DNA from 3 places in the Mycobacterium sp. 050272 genome. Region 3 is predicted to be linked to each of the others. Evidence: riboswitches for the same ligand, from Rfam matches in the RefSeq annotation. Region 3 holds a riboswitch; each other region holds the start of a gene.

Region 1 (3,258 bases), on a different contig from region 3:
GCAGGTCCGCGATCTGGGCCGGCTTCAGCTTCGACATCCGCCCGCCCGCGCGCTCCAACACGCTCGCCGTGTGCCCGATGAGCGGTTCGAAGGACTTCCAGTCCCGGCTGGCATGCCCCCCACCGGATTTGATCAACCCGAACAGCCGCGCCGGCCGGCGGGTATCCAGCCGTGCCAGCACCCAGCCCGCCCCGGTGTCCTCGAGCTCGATGTCGTAGGCATGCACCAACTCCGCGGCCGCGACGTCGATGAGCCGGTGATCGAGGACGTCGGTGCGCAACAGAACCTCGCCGTCACGGCGTTCGAACTCGCGCAGATCCACCTTGTTCTTCGACAGATCGACGTGTTCCTGGGTCAGGTCGGTGATCTGCCCGGACGACACGTACACCCGACGGCCGCCGATCCCTACCACCAGGCCGGTGACCGGCGGATACCCCTCGGCACCGCGCAGGCTGACGATGACGTCCTCGACCCGGCCCACCGCGTCACCGGCCTTCGCGACGACCGGACGACCCAGGAGATCGGACAGATGGATCACCGGCCGTGACGCCGTGGGCGCTCCACCATCAGGCGGGACTTCATGCATAGTGACTCTTCCTTCTCGATGAGACGATCGCGGCCGTGCCCGAATGTCGCGGTTCCATATGCGCACGACCACGTGAACACTGGGCGACACCGATCTCGACCACCGTCGGTAGACACCCAAACCTGGGACATGTGGATGGATCGTCCACAGAGGTCGTTAGTCACCGGGCCCTCGATCACGACCCTTACGCCGGGCCGCGTACCGAGGGCTGTAGCCAGTGCGAGATCCCGTAGGGGTCGCGCATCTGGCTACCACGTAGACGGCAAGGAGAAGTGCTGGCCCGATCACGCTGGCCAGTAACCCCAACCCGGCGAGGTGCCCGATCAGCGCGATCAGGCCAATGACGATGTTCGCCAGCGCGGCGACCTCCATGATCAGCACGGCGATCACGACCCGGCGCCGCCGCCTCACGTCGTCAACGGTGGTCTGGCGCTGCTGATCGAGGTCAGTTTCATCGGCGACTTCCGCGCGAAGCAACTCAAGCAGGGCGACCGGGACGTCGGTCGCCACGCTGACATCCCCGACGTCGTCGCCGCGGCGCAGCATCAGCGCCGCCAACCGGACCCGCACGCTGGCGTGGCGATCGTCATCGGCCTCCGGCAGTGGGGCCGTTGATCGCTTGGGAGTCATTCCCAGGTCACCGAGGAACGCCGGGTTCGATCCGGCGGACGCCGCCCGCGGGGGAGTGCGCCGCGTGCGGGACCGTCGTTTCTTGGGCATGTCCTCAGTATGACCAGGTCGGACGGGTCGCAACATCGAGCCATTCCTGTCAATCTCCTGTCGCCACAGGTGCCTATCGGCGGGTACACCTGCTAGACGCGCGGCGGGCCGCCCACCACATCGTCCGGAGGTCCTGGGTTGGGAATTTGGACGGGTAGGGGTGTCGGCCATGTCGGCCATCACCTCGACCAACGCTTGCGGGACGCGGGTTGTGGTGGCGACCACCGCCGGGTCACCACCGTGCCGCAGCATCGCCCGGGCGGTGAGCATCCGGATGGTGGCGGTCAGCGTTCCGTCGGCCCGCTGGCCTGACACCCCTTGCGGCGCAGTTATTTTGGCGGGTTTATCGATCGCGTCGTGCGTCTGATCGTCGTGGGAGTCCATCGGTGGGCCTCCTCGCGCGGCGGCGGGCCGGGGCGGGCCGGGGTCGTGATGCACCCCAGCCCGAACCGGTCAGCCGACGTGCCCACCCAGTGACGCCGTGATCAGCGCGGGCGGGGTGTAGGACGCCAACAGGTACGCCCGCTCCTGCGGGGTCAAATTGCGCCGGACCCACACCCGTCGACACGCCCTGCGGCCCCAGGTGAACCATCCGTGTGCGGCACGGGACGCCATCGACACCACGGGTATGCGAAGACGAGACAGAACAACAACCATGACAAAACTCCTTGACGCAAAGAGAAATTGGGGTGTCGTGGCATCTTTGAGTGTCACGCGGACCTCAAGCAGGCAGCAGCGCCGTAGGGGTGCACCGTCGGAACAATGGTGCACTCGAACAATCAACGACGAGAAGGGCTTTAGGCCTCGATCGACTCAAGCTGGCCACGCAGCGGGAACAACTCCGAACCCGCAGACGGCGGTTTATCGCTGGTACTCAACGGTGTTCCTCACCTCCTCGCAGCCAGGACGCACGCGGGCGTCACATCGAAAGCACACGTGGGGAGGACGTGCGGCACAGTGACCACACCTACACCCCTCTCGTCAGAGCTTCGGCACTGCACGGCGTATCGGGCCACCAGAAAACACTCGGTGCTCGAAGCCACTTGGGCTCAACCCTTAATCCGGGAGGAGCTGTCCTGACCCGGGGCGTCTTTCGACGTTCGGGGTCAGTGGCCTTTATCCGCGCAGACGCCTCACCTAGCGAGGTGCTTGCACCGATCAGTGTGGACCTCCAGACCACAACCCGTCAAGACGAACCAGACGACGCGCGCGTTGACCCCTCGTCCCTCACACCATCGGCTCTGCCGACAAGTAGCGATAGGCGGTCGCCCGTCCAATACCGAAGGCCTTGGCCAGTTCTCGTACGGGTTCGCCAGTAGCAGCGAGTCGGCGGAGTTGTTCTTGCCGTTCTGGGCTAAGCCGTGGTGGCTTGGTAGCAGGCAGGCACCGGGTTCGGCGTGATGCGCGTGATGCAGCTCGGCGTTCACGGCCGAGCTCAAGCTCGAGTTCGGCGAGGGTCGCCATGATCGCCGCTACTGCGCGCCCGGTCGGTGTGGCTGTATCTACGCCTTCACGCAAGGCGCGCAACAGGATTCGTCGCTCTCCGAATTCGGCGATGGTGCGGGTGACTTCGGCGACCGAGCGGCCGAGTCGATCGATGGCGGTGACGACGACGGTGTCACCGGGCCGGGCGTAGGCGAGCAGAGCCGCCAGTCCCGGCCGGTCCGTCTTCGCCGACCCCGAGAGCTTGTCGGTGAACACCCGATCCGGCTCGACGCTGGCGGCGGCGAGCGCAGCGAGTTGGGCGTCGAGGTCTTGGCCTGTGGTGCTGACGCGGGCGTAGCCGAGGATCGTCGTCATGCCAATGACTGTCTCACCACCCTGGACAGCAAAGATGTGAGACACGCGGTGTGAGACAAGAAACGAGACAGCGCGACCTGGGATTACACGGTGGGGGAGTAGCTCTCTGAGGGGTGTCTCTTTTCTCTACAAAAGAGACGTGCATGAGTATT
Region 2 (3,258 bases), on a different contig from region 3:
GACCAGGCAATTGAAGCTGGTGTAGCCGTTGGCGGGGTCGCGCACGCGATCGAGATACGGCGCCATGTCGGGCGCGCTGGCGTTGTCGGCGATCACCAAAGCGCCTGTGGTGAGCCGGGGTTCGAGCAATTTGATTACTGGAAGATAGAGATCCTTCCAGCCGTCCAGCAAGACGAATTCGATCGGCCCGTCTTGGCCTTCCAGCGTGGTCAGCGCATCGCCTTCGAGAATCGTGATCACGTCGTCCAAGCCGGTCTCGGCGAACGTCTTCTTCGCGGCGGCAATCTTGCTCGCGCTGAGCTCCGTAGTCACCACGCGCCCCACGCCGTTGTCGCGGACGGCCGCCGCGAGATGAATAGCCGAGATACCGAACGACATTCCGAACTCGACCACCGTCGTCGGACGGGTCGCGCGAACCAGTGCGTACAGCAGCCGGCCGGCGTCCGGCGTCACTGGGATGTAGAACTCGCTCATCGCCTCGGTGCGCTCTGCGGTGGTCATCGGGCGCGCGAGCTGACCGTGCCGCTCACGCAGCAGTGACATCTGGTTCTTCGTCTCTGTGTACATCCGGTCGAGCACGCTCTCGACGCGAGAGTCTTGCAAGGTTGTGGCCATGCCCTTGAGGGTAGGCCTCGGCGACATTTGCCCGAGCGGTGACCACAGGCTCCCAGGGTGTGACCCAGAACACGCAAGCTCGCAGTCGTAAGAAAAGGAGTTTGACGAGCAGCGGGTGGCAGTGCCAGCATGGTTGGGCAAGCACCTCGGTAGGTGAGGCGTCTGCACGGACACAGGCCACTGACCCCGAACGTCGAGAGACGCCCCGGGTCAGGACAGCTCTTCCCGGACACAAGGGTTGAGCCCAAGTGGCTTCTGGTCGCGGCCATCGGTCGATCCAGATACGCCGTGCAGTGCCGAAGCTCCGACGAGAGGGGTGCGGTCGGCGGGCTCATGGCCCGGCATTCGTACCTCTCCCGCGTGTGAAACGTGGACACCCGCGCGTGTCATGGCCGTGAGGAGGTGAGGGCGAGATGAGTCCCGGCGATAGTTGCTATCCGAAATCCATCTTGAACCGATCCGGTTCCGGCATTTCTTTCTGCTGACGCAGCTCAAATTGGCTGTTCCGCAACCGTATTGACGGCGGCGAATGCGGGATGTATTTAGCGTGCCGGCGAACCGATCGGGCTTCCGACAGGGGGAAGACTATGACTTTTGTTGTTGCGCGGCGTATTCGCGGTCTTGGAAGGTTGCGCGGACGGTCGATGCTGCGTGCGGGTCGGCTGCTGACAAACAGGTTGTGCGCCATGCACATCCCGACGCCCGAAGAGCGGGCGAACCTGTATGTGTCGCTGACGCCGATCGCCGTGCTCTCGTCCGCGCCCGGCGGACACTCACCGGGCGGTGGGAAAGACCACCGATGATGTGTTCCGCCAGCGGTCCCCAGCGGCGGGTGGGGGGTTGGTAGCCCGCCGCTGGGGCGCGTTGAACACCCGACTTGGGTAGCCCGACTCTTCAGATAGCGAGAACGACATGACGTTGACTTCCACCCGTCCGCAAACCGTGTTGGATTCCGCGCACACCGGCGACATCGTCGGAGCGTTCGGCCGTATCAAGCGCGATGACACCGGTGCTCTGGGCGGCCGGTGGCGGCGGTTACGCACCCTGCTGGTGATCACCGGCCCCGGATTGATTGTCATGGTGGGTGACAACGACGCCGGCGGCGTCGCGACGTACGCGCAAGCGGGCCAGGACTACGGGATGAACCTGTTGTGGACGCTGGCCTTGCTGATTCCGGTGCTGTACGTGAACCAGGAGATGGTGTTGCGCCTGGGTGCGGTAGCGCGAGTCGGTCACGCACGCCTGATCTTCGAGCGCTTCGGAAAGTTCTGGGGCGCATTCAGTGTCGGTGATCTGCTGGTCCTGAACGCCCTGACAATCGTCACCGAATTCATTGGTGTCGCAATGGCGTTGGGGTTCCTGGGCTGTCCGAAGACCGTCGCGATCCCGGTCGCCGCGGTACTGCTGTTCGCCGTGGTCGCCGGCGGCTCGTTCCGGCGCTGGGAAGGGCTGATGTTCCTGCTGATCGCCGTGAACGTCGTGATGCTCCCAATGGTGCTGATGGTGCATCCGAGTCCGAAAGTGGCTGCCGGCGGTCTGGTTCCACAGTTCCCGGGCGGACTGAACTCGACCGTCCTGTTGTTGATCATCGCGATCGTGGGGACCACGGTGGCGCCGTGGCAGCTGTTCTTCCAACAGTCCAACGTGGTTGACAAGCGCATCACGGCACGCTGGATTCCCTATGCACGAGCCGATTTGATCATCGGTATCGTCGTGGTCATTGTCGGTGCGACGGCGTTGATGGCGGTCACCGCCTTCGGTCTGCCTGCAACCGGCAGCTTCACCGATGCCGGGGCGGTCGCGAAAGCGCTGCGCCACCCGGTGGGCGTGCTGTTCGCGATCATTCTGCTCGACGGTTCGTTGATCGGTGCCAATGCGATCGGGCTGGCCACCACCTATGCCATTGGCGACGCGATGGGCAAGCGGCATTCGCTGCACTGGAAAATCAACGAGGCGCCATGGTTTTACGGCGGGTATGCCCTGCTGCTCGGGGCGTCGGCCGCGGTGGCGTTCAGTCCGGATCACATCCTCGGGCTGGTCACCCAGGGTGTGCAGGCGCTGGCCGGCATCCTGCTGCCCTCGGCGACCGTGTTCCTGGTTTTGCTCTGCAATGACCGGGCGATCCTGGGACCGTGGGTAAACACGTTGCGGCAGAACGTCGTTGCCTGGGCCATCGTGTGGGCACTGGTGCTGCTGTCGCTGGCGCTGACGGCAGCCACATTCTTCCCGGATCTCTCCACGGCAGCTCTCGAAGCAGGGCTGGCGGCCGGTGCGGCGGTCGGCGCAGTGTGCGGCGCCGTGGCGATCATCGGCGACCAGTGGTACCGCGACACTCGCGCGGCCAAACTCGCCTCGCCAGTAGGTCGTGCCGAAAGCCGGGCCCTGCGCCGGCAAGAACAGCAGTCTTGGCAGACGCCAGAGCTTAGCTCTCTTGCCCGCCCGGCTCTTTCGCCGATTCGCCGGACCGGGCTGTTGATCTTGCGCGGTTATCTGGTGCTGGCTGTCGTATTCGTGATCGTCAAGATGGTGGAGGTTGGCGTCGGCTGACGTCTACGGCGAACCATTGGGCAGCAGGACGATTTTGCCGTGCGTGTGCCGGCGCTCGAGTTCCTCGAAGGCGTCAGCTACCCGATCCATCGGGAA
Region 3 (3,258 bases):
CCGGCCAGGTGGCAACCATGGTCCTGGTTCCCGAAGTCGTCGACGCGGTCGCGCCGGTCCCGGTCCTGGCGGCGGGCGGGATCGCCCGCGGGCGCCAGATCGCGGCGGCCCTGGCCCTGGGCGCCGAGGGCGTGTGGTGCGGCTCAGTCTGGCTGACCACCGAGGAAGCCGAGACCGACCCGGTGGTCAAGGAGAAGTTCCTGGCCGCCAGTTCCTCGGACACGGTGCGGTCGCGGTCGCTGACGGGTAAGCCGGCGCGGATGCTGCGAACGGCTTGGACCGACGAGTGGGAGCGGCCCGATACCCCGGCTCCGCTCGGCATGCCGCTGCAGACCAACCTCGTCACTGAACCGCAGCTGCGCATCAACCAAGCTGCCGCCCATCCCGGTGCGAAGGCACGTGAGCTGGCAACCTATTTCGTCGGCCAGGTGGTCGGTTCGCTCGACCGGGTCCGCCCCACCCGTGCGGTTGTGCTCGACATGATCGAGGAGTTCGCCGACACCATCGGACGGCTGGAAGACTTAGCTGAGAACTGACTGTCGCGGCGCGTTCAGCTGGGTGTGAATCATGCCACAGCGAGGTATTTGACCAGGTCAGGGATGTCGAAGCTGATCGAAAGCTGTGAAGCGGCGTAATAATCCCATAAAGTTGCGCGACACGGCTCAGATCACATTGACCTGGCCGGATACCTCGTGGAGTATTTACGGCAGCACCTCGTTAGGTGAGGCGGCTACACGAACACAGGCCACTGACCCCGAACGTCGAAAGACGCCCCGGGTCAGGACAGCTCCTCCCGGCTTAAGGGTTGAGTCCAAGTGGCTTCCGGAGTTCCGGACACGTCGTGTGGTGCCAAAGCTCTGACGAGAGGGGTGCGGATTTCTGGCGGTCGCCGGATTCTGAACTCCTTCTGGTGCGCGCAAATAGGCGCGGGTAACCGCACGCGTCGTGGTTGTAGAGGAGGTGAGGGACGTATGAGTTCCAGTGGCAGTCCGGATGGATATCCAGGACAAGCTCCGTCCCAATCCGACCTCCGGCCCGACGCCTCGAGCTAGCGAATCGACTTAGCGCTCAAGCGTTCTCGGATCGGAACCCTGACGGGTCGGGACACATCAGTCCAGTCAGAACCCGTTTGCAATTCCGTTAGGAGACGATCATGACCGCAGTACTCTTCGACGAAGTAGTTGCCGTGGCGCCCGTCCGCAACCTGCGCGTCGTGCGCGACACCACGCCCACGCAGGCTCCCGTGCCCACGAAGGCTGCCCGTCCGGCCGACGCCGGATACTTCGGCGCCGGCGACCCGCTGGTGGCCGGCGCCGCCCGCCTGCTGAGCGTCCCCGTCCGCCACCTCTACGCGGTGCTGTGGCGCGTCGGGTTCATCGAGGTCACGGCCTGAGATCCCTACCGCGAGACTGTAGCTGCGTACCGCTTTACTTGGCATTTGAGTAGGCAGTTGCAGTCTCGCGGTAGAGTGGGTCCGCGTCGATCCGGCTATCACCGGGGAGCTTTCGGAAGAACAGCCCGCACGGCTCAGTAGACCCGAACGGGTAGGCCCGTCACAGCCTGAATCGAGCGGCCGTGCGCCAGCACGGCAAGCGGGGTGGTACCGCGGTGCTCGCGCAGGTTGCGCGACCTCGTCCCCGGCCTGACCGTAGGCACGCAGGAGACGACGCGCACCGTGACCGAAAACGCTGACGCCAGGGCTTATCCCAAGCTGGCCGGGGGAGCCCCCGACTTCCCGGCGCTGGAACTCGAGGTCCTGGATTACTGGACCCGCGACGACACTTTCCGGGCCAGCATCGCAAACCGCGAGGGCGCCGAGGAGTACGTGTTCTACGACGGGCCGCCGTTCGCCAACGGCCTGCCGCACTATGGGCACTTGCTGACCGGATACGTGAAAGACATCGTCCCGCGCTACCGCACCATGCGTGGCTACAAAGTGGACCGCCGCTTCGGCTGGGACACCCACGGGCTGCCCGCCGAACTCGAAGTCGAGCGCCAGCTGGGCATCACCGACAAGTCGCAAATCGACGACATGGGCATCGCCGCGTTCAACGAGGCCTGCCGGGAATCGGTGTTGCGCTACACCGGCGAATGGCAGGCCTACGTCACCCGGCAGGCCCGCTGGGTCGACTTCGACAATGACTACAAGACGCTCGACCTGCCCTACATGGAGTCGGTGATCTGGGCGTTCAAACAGCTGTGGGACAAGGGTCTGGCCTACGAGGGCTACCGGGTGCTGCCGTACTGCTGGCGAGACGAAACACCGTTGTCCAACCACGAGTTGCGGATGGACGACGACGTCTATCAGAGTCGCCAGGACCCGGCCGTGACGGTGGGTTTCCCGGTGACCGGGGGCGAGCTGGACGGCGCCTACCTGCTGGTGTGGACGACCACGCCGTGGACGCTGCCGTCCAACCTGGCCGTTGCCGTCAACCCGGAGGTGACCTACGTCCAGGTCAAGGTCGGGGACCGGCGGTTTGTCCTAGCCGAGGCGCGGGTCGCGGCCTACGCCCGCGAGTTGGGCGAAGAGCCCGAGATACTCGGCACCTATTCGGGCGCCGACCTGCTGGGGACCCGCTACCTGCCGCCGTTCCCGTATTTCATGGCCGGGGAACCGGGGCGCGAAGAAGCATTTCAAGTGCTGCCCGGCGACTTCGTCACCACCGACGACGGCACCGGCATCGTGCACATGGCACCGGCCTACGGTGAGGACGACATGGCGACCACCGACAAGGTGGGCATCGTGCCGGTCACCCCGGTCGACTCCAAGGGCCGGTTCGACGTCACGGTCCCGGATTACCAGGGGCAGCACGTCTTTGACGCCAACCCGCACATCATCCGCGACCTGAAGAACCAGAGCGGTCCGGTGGCGGTGAACCAGCCGGTGCTGATCCGTCACGAAACCTATGAGCATCCCTACCCGCACTGCTGGCGATGCCGTAATCCGCTGATCTACCGGGCGGTTTCGTCGTGGTTCATCGCGGTCACCGAATTCCGGGATCGCATGGTGGAACTCAACCAGCAAATCACCTGGTACCCCGAGCACGTCAAGGACGGCCAATTCGGCAAGTGGCTGCAGGGCGCGCGCGACTGGTCGATCTCGCGAAACCGATACTGGGGCAGCCCGATTCCGGTGTGGAAATCCGACGACCCGGCCTACCCGCGCATCGACGTCTACGGCAGCCTCGACGAATTGGAGCGCGACTTCGGGGTGCGGCCCACCAATTTGCACCGGCCCTACATCGACGAGCTCACCCG

The links. Region 3 has a riboswitch for magnesium ahead of AAHS21_RS16615 (Rv1535 family protein). Riboswitches for the same ligand answer to the same signal wherever they lie in the genome.
Region 1: another riboswitch for magnesium. It lies ahead of AAHS21_RS30830 (hypothetical protein); the one in region 3 lies ahead of AAHS21_RS16615 (Rv1535 family protein).
Region 2: another riboswitch for magnesium. It lies ahead of AAHS21_RS04305 (hypothetical protein); the one in region 3 lies ahead of AAHS21_RS16615 (Rv1535 family protein).

Annotation. Positions count from the first base shown of each region.
Region 1 is NZ_JBCHKV010000033.1:16,095-19,352, forward strand. Features, by position in the region: gene AAHS21_RS30820 (CBS domain-containing protein) at 1-586, opposite strand, end outside; gene AAHS21_RS30825 (hypothetical protein) at 743-1,690, opposite strand; gene AAHS21_RS30830 (hypothetical protein) at 1,760-1,963, opposite strand; M-box (ykoK) riboswitch at 2,273-2,458, opposite strand; gene AAHS21_RS30835 (recombinase family protein) at 2,534-3,106, opposite strand.
Region 2 is NZ_JBCHKV010000001.1:872,269-875,526, reverse strand. Features, by position in the region: gene AAHS21_RS04310 (class I SAM-dependent methyltransferase) at 1-615, opposite strand, end outside; M-box (ykoK) riboswitch at 754-938, shown strand; gene AAHS21_RS04305 (hypothetical protein) at 1,203-1,418, shown strand; gene AAHS21_RS04300 (NRAMP family divalent metal transporter) at 1,528-3,162, shown strand; gene AAHS21_RS04295 (NADP-dependent oxidoreductase) at 3,166-3,258, opposite strand, start outside.
Region 3 is NZ_JBCHKV010000007.1:235,694-238,951, reverse strand. Features, by position in the region: gene AAHS21_RS16620 (nitronate monooxygenase family protein) at 1-536, shown strand, start outside; M-box (ykoK) riboswitch at 707-876, shown strand; gene AAHS21_RS16615 (Rv1535 family protein) at 1,154-1,393, shown strand; gene ileS (isoleucine--tRNA ligase) at 1,676-3,258, shown strand, end outside.